Regions from separate parts of the Caproiciproducens puteiluti genome, predicted to be linked through region 2. Evidence: predicted binding sites of a transcription regulator. Region 2 holds the regulator's gene; the other holds the start of a gene.
What was found. The regulator HrcA, encoded in region 2, represses chaperone genes, less so after heat shock. The targets are predictions, from matches to a motif close to TGTTAGCACTCNNNNNNNNNGAGTGCTAACA.
Positions count from the first base shown of each region.

Region 1: ACRQU7_RS13935 (Hsp20/alpha crystallin family protein) is a predicted target of HrcA. The motif match lies at 5,307-5,337, and genes of this name have one in related genera.

Region 1 covers NZ_CP194790.1:2,874,467-2,881,927, reverse strand. Annotated here, with positions in the region: gene ACRQU7_RS13960 (iron-containing alcohol dehydrogenase) at 24-1,193, shown strand; gene ACRQU7_RS13955 (Kelch repeat-containing protein) at 1,304-2,374, opposite strand; gene ACRQU7_RS13950 (4Fe-4S binding protein) at 2,536-3,237, shown strand; gene hcp (hydroxylamine reductase) at 3,257-4,843, shown strand; gene ACRQU7_RS13940 (cupin domain-containing protein) at 4,855-5,196, shown strand; gene ACRQU7_RS13935 (Hsp20/alpha crystallin family protein) at 5,456-5,878, shown strand; gene ACRQU7_RS13930 (metallophosphoesterase family protein) at 6,041-7,180, shown strand; gene ACRQU7_RS13925 (AAA family ATPase) at 7,170-7,461, shown strand, end outside.
Region 2 covers NZ_CP194790.1:3,779,776-3,787,236, reverse strand. Annotated here, with positions in the region: gene ACRQU7_RS18315 (acyl-CoA thioester hydrolase/BAAT C-terminal domain-containing protein) at 1-746, opposite strand, end outside; gene ACRQU7_RS18310 (pentapeptide repeat-containing protein) at 880-1,704, opposite strand; gene hrcA (heat-inducible transcriptional repressor HrcA) at 1,941-2,972, shown strand; gene grpE (nucleotide exchange factor GrpE) at 2,988-3,599, shown strand; gene dnaK (molecular chaperone DnaK) at 3,681-5,522, shown strand; gene dnaJ (molecular chaperone DnaJ) at 5,722-6,864, shown strand; gene ACRQU7_RS18285 (hypothetical protein) at 7,144-7,440, shown strand.

The DNA of each region.
Region 1 (7,461 bases), 910 kb from region 2:
AAATGAATTTAGGAGGAACATTTATGGCACGATTCACCTTACCAAGAGACATCTACTTCGGACCGAACGCAATCAGCGAGCTGAAAAATTTGAAGGGCTATCAGAAAGCTTTTATTGTGACCGGCGGCCATTCCATGAGAAAAACCGGATTCCTGCAGAAGCTGGATGATGTTTTGAAAGATGCCGGCCTGCAGACCCTGATCTATGACGGTGTCGAGCCGGACCCGTCTATCGAAAGAGTATACGACGGCGCCAAGGCTATGCGCGAGTTTGAGCCGGACGTGATCGTTGCCATCGGCGGCGGTTCCCCCATGGACGCTGCAAAGGCAATGTGGGTGTTCTACGAATATCCGGAGAAAACCTTTGACGATATCAAAAATCCTTTCACCATGCCGAAGCTCAGAAAGAAAGCAATTTTCGTCGGCATCCCCTCCACGAGCGGAACCGCTTCGGAAGTGACGGCTTTCTCCGTAATCACGGACTATTCCACCGATATCAAGTATCCTCTTGCCGACTTTGAAATTACACCGGATATTGCGGTTCTGGATTCCGATATCCCGATGACCATGCCGAAAACCCTGACCGCGCATACCGGTATGGACGCCCTGACCCATGCGATCGAAGCCTATGTTGCCTCCGCCCGTTCGGACTTTTCCGACGCGCTGGCGCTCAAGGCGATTTCCAGCATCTTTGACAGTATCCTTGATTCCTACCACGGCGACGCCGAGGCGCGCGGTAAAATGCACATTGCCCAGTGTCTTGCCGGTATGGCGTTTTCCAACGCGCTTCTGGGAATTTCTCACAGCCTTGCCCATAAGACGGGCGCGGTGTTCCATATTCCGCACGGCTGCTGCAACGCCATCCTGCTGCCGAACGTCATCCAGTACAACTCCAGAGTCTGCATGGAAAGATACGCTCAGATTGCCAGGGAAGTCGGTCTGCCGGGCGCTACGGACAAGCAGCTGACCAATTCCCTTGTGGAAGCGGTCCGCGAACTGAACAAAAAGCTCAATATTGCCCAGACCTATCAGGCAAACGGCGTCAGCGAGGAAGACTTCAAGGCGCACTGCAAGGAAATTGCGGTCAACGCCGTCGGCGACCCCTGCACGGGCTCCAACCCAAGGGAGACCGACGCGGACAATATGTTGAAAGTCCTTACCTGCGCCTATTACGGCGAAGACGTCACCTTCTGATTACAAGTTCATTAACCATAACAAAGCAAAGCGGCCGGGAACGATATCGTTCCCGGCCGCTTTGCTTTGCAGACAATAGTTTTTTCCGCGCAAATGGGCTGCGTCGGTATTTACGGAACATATTTTTCCACGGAAGAAAGCGCCGTTCCAATATTCCAGCCGCCAATCGCGAAAATCTTACCCTTCAGGTCTTTTGTACCGAACCAGGTCCTGGGGACTGTCATAGGCGCCTTTTCCGTCCATTTATTCAAATTCGGGTCGTATTCCTCTACGGAAGAGAGAACGTCCTCTCCGTTGCTTCCGCCGAACACATCGATTTTTCCTTTGACAGCCTCTGTCTGAAATTCCATCCGAGACACGGCCATGGGGGCGCGTTCTGTCCATTTGTCGGTTTTGGGATCGTATTCTTCCACGGTGGGTAAAAGGTTCCCGCCGCCGTCACATCCGCCCATCGTAAAAATTTCCTCTCCCACCGCCTGTAGCTGAAATTTATATCTTGCTGTCGGCATGGGTGCCCTGACCGTCCATGCGTCCGTCTGGGGATCGTATTCCTGTACGGTCTTACCGAATGCGAAAATTTTACCGTCTAACACGGCGGTACGGCAGTCATAGGCGGAAACCTTCACAGGAATCTGTGCTTTGCGGGACCATGTATCGGTTTCCGGGTCATACGCTTCCATTGTATTGGCCGATTCTGCTCCACCCATTGCGTAAAGGATTCCATTGACCGTTTCCGTTAAGAAAGCGGATCTGGGAACGGACATCGATGCTTTTTCCGTCCAGAGGTCCGCGGCCGGGTCGTACGCTTCCAAAGAGGACAAACCGCCGATTTTATCCTGATCGGTTTGTTTTGTGCTGCTCCAGCCGCCGAACGCGTAAATCTTTCCGTTTACCGTCCGGGTCTGAAATTCCGTTCTGGCGTCAAGCATGGGTTTTCTTACTGTCCACTGGTTAGACACCGGGTCGTAACATTCCACAGAGGACAGGCTTTTGGAATCCGACCCCAGACCGCCCAGCACATAAAGCTTATCCCCGACGGCTTCTATCTGGAACTGGTCTCTCGGGACAGCCATAGAGGGGCTTTTTGTCCATCCGGGAATTGCTTCAGCAGGTGCGCACCCTTGCGCAAAGAGCATGATTCCCGCCGTAAGGACGGGAAGTATCTTTTTTGTTGCTTTCATATCATTCCTCCGCTGCATGGTCAATCGCAATATTTCTTAAAATTCAGTATATTCCGTTGTCAAAAAAATTTCAAATAAATTAAATTTTGTAGCCGTGGATACCGAAATAACAAAAGCAGAATGATATACTGAGGCCAACAAAACAAATGGAGGAACGTTGAATGAAAAGACATATCGTTCAGATTGATTCTGATAAATGCAATGGCTGCGGCCTGTGCATCAGCGCCTGCCATGAAGGCGCTTTGCAGCTGATAGATGGAAAAGCAACCCTGATCAGCGACAGCTACTGTGACGGACTCGGAAACTGTCTCCCCGAATGCCCGACCGGCGCGATTCAGATTATTGAGCGCGAAGCCGGGGAGTACGATCAGGAAATAGTAGACGCCAAGATGAAACAGAAGGCGGTCCAGCCTCCTTTCGGGGGATGTCCGTCCATGCGCATGAAGACGTTTGACCGTGCGCCCGCCCCGGTCCAGCCGGCGGCTCCGGCAGCCGCCCGCTCGGAGCTGCGCCAGTGGCCGTGCCAGCTGAAGCTGGTCGCGCCGAACGCCCCGTATTTTGAAAACGCGCACATTGTCATCTGCGCGGACTGCACGGCTTATGCCTGCCCGAATATTCATCAGTTTATGAAAAATAAAATCACGCTGATCGGCTGTCCGAAACTGGACGACCTTGATTACAGTGAAAAGCTGACGGATATTTTGAACCTGAACGACATTCAAAGCGTCACCGTTGTGCGTATGGAAGTGCCCTGCTGCGGCGGAATGGTCAACTATGTAAAGACCGCTCTGCAGAATTCCGGGAAAATGATCCCGTGGCGTGTCATTACCGTCGCCACCGACGGTGAAATATTAGAAGATTAATTGAAGGAGGAAAAGGAAGATGTTTTGTTTTCAGTGTGAACAAACCGCCGGAGGAACCGGATGCACAAAAATGGGGGTGTGCGGAAAAAGCAGCGTGACCGCCGATTTTCAGGATGAACTGACTGGCGCACTGGTCGGTCTGGCCAAAGCGGCGGGGAATTCCGGAAGGACCCCAAAATCGGACGAACTGATTTTGCGCGGCCTGTTTATGTGCATTACCAACGTGAATTTCGACAATGAGGCAATTGAGGCGCTTACCGCCGAGATCAGGAAGGAAAAGGATTCGCTGACACCCGGCTGCGCTGCCTGCAGTTCAAAATGCGGCGGCACCGACGACCTTAATCTGGAACAGCTTTGGAACAGCGACGAGGATATCCGTTCGCTGAAATCCCTGCTCCTGCTCGGCATGAGAGGAATGGCGGCGTACGCGTATCACGCCTATGTGCTGGGTTATACCGACGACGAGGTGACGGGCTGGTTCTACAAGGGGCTGACGGCGATCGACTGCGAACAGGACCCGTCCCGCCTGCTGGAGCTTGTGATGGAGTTCGGCCAGGTCAACCTGAAGTGCATGGCCCTGCTGGATCAGGCCAATACGGAGTCGTTCGGCAATCCCGTACCGACCGAAGTGAGCAATACCATTGAAAAAGGCCCATTCATTGTTGTTTCCGGCCATGACCTTTACGATTTGAAACAGCTTCTGGAGCAGACAAAGGACAAGGGGATCAACATCTATACGCACGGCGAAATGCTGCCCGCGCACGGCTATCCCGAACTGAAAAAGTATCCGCATCTGAAAGGCAATTTCGGTACCGCGTGGCAGAATCAGCAGAAGGAATTCCTCAATATTCCGGCACCGTTCCTGTTTACGACAAACTGCCTGATGCGCCCCATGCCGTCCTATGCCGACAGGGTTTATACGACCGCGGTGGTCGGCTATCCCGAAATGCCCCACATCGGCGAAGTGAATGGTAAAAAGGATTTCAGCATTGTGATCGAAAAAGCGCTGGAGCTCGGCGGATACGAGCAGGACGTGCATATGCCCGGCATCAACGGCGGCGAAAAGCTGATGACCGGCTTCGGCCACAACACCGTGCTGTCGGTTGCCGATCAGGTGATCGAAGCGGTGAAATCCGGCGCTCTGCGCCACATTTTCCTCATTGGCGGCTGCGACGGCGCAAAGCCCGGCAGAAACTATTTCACCAAGTTGGTTGAGCTTACCCCGCCGGACTCCGTCGTTCTGACCTGCGCGTGCGGGAAATACCGCTTCAACGACCTCGACATGGGGACGCTCGGCTCCCTGCCGCACATTATGGATATGGGTCAGTGCAACGACGCCTACTCCGCGATCAAGGTTGCGATCGCTCTTTCCGAGGCCTTCGGCTGCGGCGTCAACGATCTGCCGCTGTCCATCGTGCTTTCCTGGTATGAGCAGAAAGCGGTCTGCATCCTGCTGACCCTGCTGTCGCTCGGGATTACCAATATCCGCCTGGGCCCGACGCTTCCCGCGTTTGTATCCCCGAACGTTTTTAAAATACTGGTAGAGAAGTTCAACATCATGCCGATCACCACACCTGAACAGGATCTGGCTGCCATGCTGAAATAGGAGATTGCCGTATGCAAAAGAATTATCTTAAGAATATCGATTTTTCGACCGCGCTGACTTTGGCGGAGCTGGTAACCTATCAGCCGGGTCAGGTCGTCAGCAAGACGCTGGCGCAGAACCCGGCGGTCAGCCTGACGCTTTTCGCTTTTGACCAGGGGGAGGAGATCAGCTCCCACGAGTCGAACGGCGACGCGATGGTCATTGCGCTGGATGGGGAGGGCGAAATTACCATCGGTTCCGAAAAGCATCTTCTTAAAGTGGGACAGACCATCGTTATGCCCGCGAAAACGCCCCACGCGGTCTATGCTTCCCAGCAGTTCAAAATGTTTCTGATCGTCGTGTTCCCCAATTGATCCTTCCTCCGTCAGAACCGGCCCTTCGGTGATTCCGTATCGCCTGGAGGGCCGGTTTTCCTTTTCTCTGAAACGCGATTTTTGCCGGTCCAATCGGAAATTTTGATGAATTTTAGCACTCTAAACATTAGAGTGCTAAAATTAATAATTTGGTCATATTTTATATGATTATTTTTCATAATCATCGGATATAGTAAGAATTGTAAAAGGAAGCAATGCTTCCGAAGAAATCAAATGAATGAATATGGAGGTTTTGATGATGTTTGATTTAATGCCGTTTGGACGCAGGGAAAACAACTTGTTCAACTATTTTGATAACATGGAGAAAAACTTCTTCGGCGATCTGTCGCAAAGCTTTTCCGCTTTCCGTACGGATGTGATCGATAATGGCGACAAGTATTTGCTGAAGGCAGAGCTGCCGGGCTTTAAGAAGGAAGATATCAAGATCGATATCGAGGGTGACAGGCTGACCGTCAGCGCGGAACACAAGGACGAAACCGAGGAGACAAAGGACAATTACATTCGCAGGGAGCGCAGGTACGGCTCGTTCTCCCGCAGCTTTGATATCTCCGATGTCAAAGCCAAGGAGATCTCCGCGGAGTACAAGGACGGGGTTCTGGAGCTGAGTATGCCGAAGGTGGAAACCGTGGTACCCGAAAGCCGCAGAATAGAAATCCGTTAACAGCAAAGGCCAAAGGCCGCCCGGGATTTTCCCGGGCGGCCTTTTTCGTCTGTTTTTGGGGGCCTTCCGCTCCGTCGGCAAAGCCGCCCGGCAATTGCTTTCCCCTGCTGATTTTGATATAATAGAAACAATTAAACGAATATTGTCCGGGGGCGTAAAGGAATGAATAAAATAAAAATACTGCACTGCGCCGACCTGCACCTCGGCGCGGAGCTTACCTCGCTGGGGAGCAAAGCGGGCCAGCGCAGGGAAGAAATGCTGATGACGTTTGACAGGATCGTCTCCCTCTGCAAAGAAGAAGGCGTGGAGCTGCTTCTGATCGCCGGGGATTTTTTTGAAAGCTCCGGTACGGATACCGCGACGGTCCGTTCCGTCAAAAAAGCGCTGTCCGAAATTCCGGAAACGGCGGTTGCCGTTGCACCGGGGAACCACGACTATGTTTCTCTGGATTCCCCGTACGCCGACCCGGACTGGCCGGCAAACGTACATATTTTTCAGTCCGGCTTCGACTGTTTTGAGCTGCCCGGAAAGGGCGTGCGCGTGTGGGGCGCGGGATTTACGGGAACCTATGTCACGGAACCTCTTTTGGGAGAAACCGGTGCGCTCCGGGACGACCTGCTGAATATCTGCGTCCTGCACGGGGACTTGGTCGCCGAGAACCAGTCAAGCAATTATAACCCGATTACCCCGTCCCGGATTCGTTTCAGCGGCATGGATTACCTTGCGCTCGGCCATATCCATATGCGCACCGAAATCCTGCACAGCGGAAGGACCGCTTACGCCTACTGCGGCTGTCCGGAGGGCAGGGGCTTTGACGAGCTGGGGGACAAGGGCGTTTATATCGGTACCGTGAGCAGGGACAGGCTTGACCTCGCTTTCCGCCCGGTATGCCGAAGGAAAAATTTAGAGGTCCGCGTCGATATCGGCGGGGTGTCGGCCAACAACGAGGCGGCGGCCGTCGTCCTTCACGCGCTGCAGCGGCAGTTTGGGGAGACGTATGCGGACAATCTCTATAAAATCATTCTGGAGGGAGCGCTGGACGCTTCCTTTTCGCCGGACTGCGCCGCGATTGCGGCAAGGCTGGAAAATGAGCTGTATTTTGTGAAGCTCAGGGACGAAACGCGCCTGCGGGCCGATTTAAACGCGCTGTCCAAGGAAACCTCCTTAAAGGGGATTTTTGTCCGGCGTATGCTGGAAAAAATCGGCGCCGCGGCGGGCGAAGCGCAGAAGGAACAACTCCGGCGCGCGCTCGATATCGGTTTAAAAGCGTTTGACAGCGAGGTAAAGCTGAATGAAAATTAACAGGATTTACATAGGGCATTTCGGCAAGCTGAGGGAGTATACGCTCGATCTGACGGACGGCTTCCATATCCTCTACGGAAATAACGAGGACGGAAAAAGCACCATCATGGCGTTTATCAGAATGATGTTTTACGGTTCCGAGGGCAGAAGCGGCGACCTTTCCAAAAATATCCGCAAAAAATATCAGCCCTGGGACGGGGCCAAAATGTCGGGATTTCTTGAATTTGAGGATAACGGGACCGTCTATCGGCTGGAAAGACTGTTCGGCGCATCCAACGCGA
Region 2 (7,461 bases):
TGACTGGCGTATGGATAATCGACATGCTCGTACGGAAAAGGAAAATCCTGTTCTTTCAGCCTTTGTACCGCACGTTCGGCAAATTCACTGCTTGGGCAGATGGAATCTTCTCCGGCTGTGAGAAAAAGAACGGGCCCGTTGATTTTTTCAACCGGAATCCATACGTTGTCGGGCGCGGACCCGATCCCTTTTTCATAAAAATGTTTGGTATACAGCTCCTTATGGCGAACGCTCATGGGAATGGCGCCGATCAGGGAGTAATTGATTTCCATATAAGGCACGGGCTGATTCCTCCACGTCCAGCAGGAGGTGTTTTTATAATGGACACCGTTGTCCGCCTGGGAAACGGCGCACGGTGCAGAGACCGCGACGGCACAGGTAATCCGGGGAAGAAGGGAAGCCGCCAGCAAGGCGTATTCGCCGCCGCTGGAAATACCGTACATGCCGATTTTGTCAAACCCGTTTTCAAGCAGCCACTGAACGGCGTTTTCTGCGCTTTCCACAGGGGCTTCAACGGTATGCTTGGGTAAACCGGGAGCGTTCACGTAAGCCAGTGCCAGCACATGGACGCCCTGACTGCAAAAGGTTTCGCCCAGCTGCTTTGTCAAGGCAAAATCGCCGTCGCTTCCGCCGCAGACAATGACGGCCTTTTTTTCTTCCCATGGCCGTTCCGAACAATAAAAACAGCCCTGAAAGCCGTGCGTTTCGACAGTAAAGTTTTTTGTTACAGACCAATTCTGATTCATATATGCACTTCCCTTTACCCGCCGGTAATAGAACGCAGGCTGTCGCCTGACGTCAATACTCAGTAACCGGCTGGATTATATTTTAGCATAATCTGGAAAGGCCGTAAAGCGGGTTTCTTTTTACAAACACGCGCTACCATGCCGACGGGCGGCGCAGCCCGTCGGGAAGCCGGGTGTTCCTGTTGCCCTTCGCGGAGTTTATCTGCATTTGTGTCAGAAAAACGCTCCTGCTCAAATCGGTATTTTTCAGGTTTGCGTCGCGGAGATCGGCCCCTAAAAAGACGGTTTTGTCCAAACTGCAGCCTTCCAGATCAGCCGCGATCAGGAGCGACATGCTGAAGTCTTTTCGGTCAAGGCTCGCTTTCCTGAAATTTTTTCCTAAAAAGTCGGCCCTTTGGCGTGATTCAGGGTCTTCAGATGAAATGCTCCCGATGATTTTTTTCAATATACGGTTCGCTTTTGATTTGTGCCCGGCAATGTCCGGCTCCAAAAGACTGCCGCGGGAAAATTGGGACATTTGCTGATTTTCCTCGATAAGAGCGTCGACGGCTGCCGCCGTCTTTTCGTCCGAGGTCAGGGAAGCCGCTTCTATGAGGTACCATAAAATCTGGTGGAGCTGAAAAAGAACGGAAAAGGTTTGAAAGATCGCTTCCGCCTGACCGGGGGCTGTCTTCCAGTCGCCGACGGAAGAATAAATTTGTGTCGTTTTCTGTCCCGCTCCCAGGCATTCGTAAGCAAGGCAGCCGCTCATTTTTCTGCCTTTTAAATCGGCGTGAATCCCGCAGCGGAAATCAGGCGCTAAATATCGGCAGGGCTTTCCGGCGTCTTTATCGTCCGGAAAGCCGTCCGTTTTTGCGCAGTACAGCGCTACACAGCACAGGCCGCTGCATTTTTCGCAGTCCGGCTCTAACTCTTTGATCAGGCGGGCGTAGTTGCCGCCGAAGGGATTCTGTTCCATGGTTTCTCCATTTCCAATGCCAAATAATATTCGTTCGGTATGAAAATAGTTTAGCATAACTCCATAGAAATGAAAAGCGGCGTTCCCCGTTCGCCGGAAGAACATAATTTTTACGATTTCACAAAGAGTTTACAAATACTATATTGACAATGGGGTAAAGTAATGGTAAATTATTAATTAGATTTAGCACTCGAACTATTAGAGTGCTAAAATATAAAACAGGCGAGGTGAAAGGGTTGGAGTTAAGCGAACGGAAACAGAAAATTCTGGCGGCTGTCGTTGATTTGTACGTTGCGACCGGCGAACCGGTGGGTTCCAAGGCGCTTTGCGACACCCTTGATTTCACCGTGTCCTCCGCGACGGTGCGCAATGAAATGAGCGACCTTGCGGAAATGGGGCTGCTGGAGCAGCCCCACACCTCCGCGGGAAGAATTCCTTCCCACAAAGGCTACCGCGTTTATATCGACACGCTGATGAAAAAGCATTCGGTTTCCAGGGAAGAGCAGCGTTATATCGACAGCCTGCTGCTGCCGAGCGCGTACGACCCCGAAAAGCTGCTGGACGGCGTTGCGCGGGCGCTGGCGGGAATGACCCGGTTCGCGGCCGTTTCCACCACACCGAGCGGAAGCTCGGCGGACATCCGTGCCATTCAGTTTGTGCAGACCAGCCGAAGGACCGCGATGGCCATTATGATGACCTCCGCGGGCACCATGAAAAGCCGCGTTTTCCACTGCGATTTCGATATTACCCCCGAAATCCTGCGCGTGTTTTTCAGGGTGCTGAACGAAAAGCTGGTCGGGCTGCCGGTTTCCACCATTACGCCGGCATACATTCAGTCCCTTGCCGCGTCTCTGGGGAACATGACGATGCTGATGAGCGACGCGCTGATGGCGGTGCTGGACGTGGCGCAGGACACCATGCAGACGGAGGTCTGTCTGGACGGCGAAATGAACCTTTTATTCTGCAGCGAGCTGGGGCAGGCGGGCATCCGCCGCATTATGGATTTCCTCTCCCGGCCGCAGGAGCTTTCCCGCCTTCTGATGCAGCAGAGCAACAGCATGAAGGTGCTGATCGGTCAGGAAAGCAAGCGGCCCGAGCTGAGCGAATCCAGCGTGGTGGTCTCCCGGTACTCGGTCGGCGGCAGGGACGCGGGCGCGATCGCCATTATCGGCCCTACACGCATGAACTACGGAAAGGTCATTTCCAATATTGAATATCTCTCCGGCTCCGTCGGAAGAATGCTGACAGAGCTATTGGATATGGAATAGAAAGGGGTCACTGTTTTGGAAAAAAACCAAAAAGAACAAGCGGATAAAAAGAAAACTTCCGGAACGCCCGAAAAAACCTCTGCGGGCAAGCCGGAGGAAACCTCTAAGGCAGAGAAGGCCTGTGCCGGGGAAACTGCGGCGGCGGAAAATCCGGCCGGACAGGAAAAACCGAAGGACGACGCACAGACTCAGTTAGAACAGGCGCAGGAGGAGCTGAAAAAGCAAAAAGAGCTTTTGCTCCGCACAGCCGCGGAATACGACAACTACCGCAAACGTACGGAACGCGAAAAAACGGCGGTATACGCCGACGCGACAGCCGCTGCGGTCACGGAATTTCTGCCCGTGGCGGATAACCTTGAACGGGCGCTGGAACAGCAGGACTGCACCGTGGAGGACCTTCGCAAGGGGGTCGAAATGGTCGGCACACAGCTCAAAGGCGCGCTCGCAAAGCTCGGCGTAACCGAGATGGGGGAAGCCGGGGAAGTCTTCAACCCGGACCTTCACAACGCGGTTTCCCATGTGGAGGACGAAAACGCCGGGGAAAACACCATAGTGCAGGTGTTCCAGAAGGGCTACAAAATCGGGGATAAGGTCGTGCGCCACGCGATGGTGCAGGTTGCTAACTGATTTGGCCGATTTCAGGTGATTTTAAAAATTCTTATAGATTGATTATTCAATTCAAAAACTTATTTTTTGGAGGTAAACAGTATGTCAAAGACAATAGGTATAGACTTAGGTACTACCAATTCCTGTGTTGCGGTTATCGAGGGCGGCGAGCCGGTCGTCATTGCGAATGCAGAAGGCGCCAGAACCACCCCTTCCGTTGTTGCTTTTTCCAAGACGGGCGAGCGTATGGTCGGTCAGGTTGCGAAACGTCAGGCGATTACCAATCCGGACCGCACCGTCTCTTCCATAAAAAGAGAAATGGGTTCCAACTATAAGGTCAATATCGACGGGAAAAGCTATACTCCTCAGGAAATTTCCGCAATGATCCTTCAGAAGCTGAGGGGTGACGCGGAAGCTTATCTGGGTGAAAAGGTCACTTCCGCGGTCATCACCGTCCCGGCGTATTTCACCGACGCACAGCGCCAGGCGACAAAGGATGCCGGTAAGATCGCCGGACTGGATGTAAAGCGCATCATCAACGAGCCGACAGCTGCCGCGCTTTCCTACGGCATCGACAAGGGCGACGACCAGAAGATCATGGTTTACGACCTTGGCGGCGGTACATTCGATGTTTCCATTATTGAAATGGGCGACGGCGTGCAGGAAGTTCTGGCCACCGCGGGCAACAACCGCCTTGGCGGCGACGACTTCGACAAGCGCGTCATGGACTGGATGACTTCCTCCTTTAAGGCGGAAACCGGCATTGACCTTTCCGGCGACAAGATGGCGATGCAGAGACTGAAGGAAGCCGCGGAAAAAGCGAAAATCGAGCTTTCCGGCATGACCTCCAGCTCCATCAACCTGCCGTTCATCACAGCGGACGCCTCCGGCCCGAAGCACCTTGACCTGACCCTGACCAGGGCGAAGTTCAACGAGCTGACCGCAGACCTTGTGGAAAAGACCATGGGTCCGGTCCGTCAGGCGCTTTCCGATTCCGGTCTGAAAATTGAGCAGATCAACAAGGTTCTGCTGGTCGGCGGTTCCTCCAGAATCCCCGCCGTGCAGGACGCTGTCAAGGGCTTTACGGGAAAAGACCCGTTCAAGGGCATCAACCCGGACGAGTGCGTTGCCATCGGCGCGGCGATTCAGGCCGGCGTACTGGGCGGCGAGGTCGAAGGCCTGCTGCTTCTGGACGTTACCCCGCTGTCCCTCGGCGTAGAGACCATGGGCGGCGTCATGACCAAGATCATCGAGCGCAACACCACCATCCCGACCAAGAAGAGCCAGATCTTCTCCACCGCGGCGGACGGCCAGACCCAGGTTGAGGTCAACGTCCTGCAGGGTGAGCGCGAATTCGCCCGCGACAACAAGCAGCTCGGCCTGTTCAAGCTGGACGGCATTGCCCCGGCGCCGCGCGGAATCCCCCAGATCGAGGTCACCTTTGATATCGACGCCAACGGCATCGTCAACGTATCCGCCAAGGATATGGGTACCGGCAAGGAGCAGAAGATCACGATTTCCTCCAGCTCCAACATGAGCAAGGACGACATCAGCAAGGCTGTTCAGGAAGCCGAAAAATTCGCGGCGGAGGATAAGAAGCACCGCGAGGAAGTCGACCAGAAGAACGAAGCCGAGAATATGTGCTACGCGGTCGAGAAGCTGCTTAAGGACAACGGCGACAAGATCGACGAGTCCGACAAATCCGACCTGAACGCAAAGGTCGCCTCCCTGAAAGAGGCCATCTCCGCAAGCAATGTCGACGATATGAAGGCAAAGTCGGAAGAACTGCAGAAGGCGATGTACGCGGTCAGCGAAAAGCTCTATAAGAGCGCGGCGCCGCAGCAGCCGGCCGATGGACAGCCCGTCCCGCCGGCGCAGGACGCAAACGGCGGCAACGTCTACGACGCAGAGTACAAGGACGTAAACGACGATGACAAAAAGTAATCTCCGGCTTGCTTTTTACAATGAATAACGATTCATGAAAGATGAATGACTGTGGTGGCCAGCTCTTCGTTTGGGGAGCTGGCAATCATGGGTTGAGCGGCAATTTCAGCAATAACAGTTAAAATGCATTTTGAAGGAACGCCAAGGGACTCTTCCTCCTTCATTTATTCATTTTTCATTATTTTAGGAGTGATTTGGTTTGGCTGATAAAAGGGATTATTATGAAGTTATGGGCGTGCCGAAAAATGCCACGGACGAAGAGATCAAAAAGGCTTACCGCAAGCTTGCGAAGCAGTATCATCCGGATTTAAACCCGGGGGACAAGACAGCCGAGGCAAAATTCAAAGAGGTAAACGAAGCATACGAAGTGCTTTCCGATAAGGATAAAAAGGCGCGCTACGACCAGTTCGGCCACGCGGGCGTCGACCCCAACTTCGGCGGCGGTGCGGGCGGCGGAAGCCCCTTTACCGGCGACATTGATCTGGGCGACATATTCAACAGCTTTTTCGGCGGCGGGTTTGGCGGCGGCCGTTCCGTCAATCCAAATGTGCCGCGGCGCGGCAGCGACACCGAAGCGACGGTGAACATAAGCTTTGAGGAAGCGGCAAAGGGCTGCCGCAAAAATATATCCTATCAGAAGATAGAAACCTGCGGCGACTGCGGCGGCAGCGGCGCGAAAAAGGGAACCTCCGCGAAAACCTGCCCGAACTGCGGCGGAACGGGACAGGTGCGCATCAGCCAGCGCACGCCGTTCGGCGTGGTACAGACCAGCAGGAGCTGCGACCGCTGCGGCGGAACCGGAAAGGTGATTGACGATCCCTGCGGAACCTGCGGCGGGACCGGACGGATACGCCGGCAGAAAACGATCGAGGTCAACATCCCCGCCGGGATCGACAACGAGCAGATTCTCAGCGTAAGCGGACAGGGAAACGCCGGAACCAACGGCGGCCCGAGCGGCGATCTGCGCGTGTATGTCAATGTGCGGCCCCATCCCATTTTTGAGCGCCGCGGCAACGACATCTGGTGCGAGGTGCCGATTACCTATACTCAGGCGGCGCTCGGCGCGGAAGTCGTCGTGCCGACCATCGACGGCCGCGTCAGCTACCATGTGCGCGAGGGCACACAGCCCGGCGACGTGTTTAAGCTCAAGGGCAAGGGCATCCCCCGGATCGGCGGTCGCGGTCGCGGAGACCAGTTCGTGCGCATGACGATTGAAGTGCCGAAAAACCTGACCCAGAAGCAAAAGGAAATTTTACAGGAATTCGACAATGTCGCCGAGGAAAAGAATTATCAGAAGCGCAAGAATTTTATCGATAAGATCAAGGATATGTTCGGCGAATAGGAAACAGACCGAAGAGTATCCCCGCCGGATTTCCACGTACTCCCTCAGTCAGGCGCTGCCCGCCAGCTTCCTCAAAGAGGGAGCCAAAAGGTTGCGCGGCTTGATCGACAACAGAAAGACCCGCTGGGAGGCGGGCTTTTTTGTTGCGGAAAGGAAAATTTTTTCACCGCGGCGGACTCTGTATTGAACGGAGGATTTCCTGCATAGAATTGAAACAGGAAAAGGGAAACCGGGCTGCGGCGAAATACGCCGCGGCGGTCAGATGAGGAGGGCGGTCATATGGAGTATTTCGGCTTGTTTTTTCTGGCGGTCATTGTGGAAGGGGTCATTACTTATATCAACCAGTTCTTTGTCAAAGGAGTCCTGAAGTGGGAAATGGTATTTTCCATCCTGCTGGGCGTATTTGTTACCGTCGCCTACGGGGTCGACATGCTGGCCATGGTGGGGATGAAAACCTCGGTTCCGCTTGTCGGCAGCATCCTGACGGGAATCCTCGTCAGCCGGGGCAGCAATTACGTGTTCGACCTGGTCAAAACCCTTACTTCCGGGCGCGGAGGCATGAAAACATCCAAATAGAAAACAGCATGGAGTTCGGTC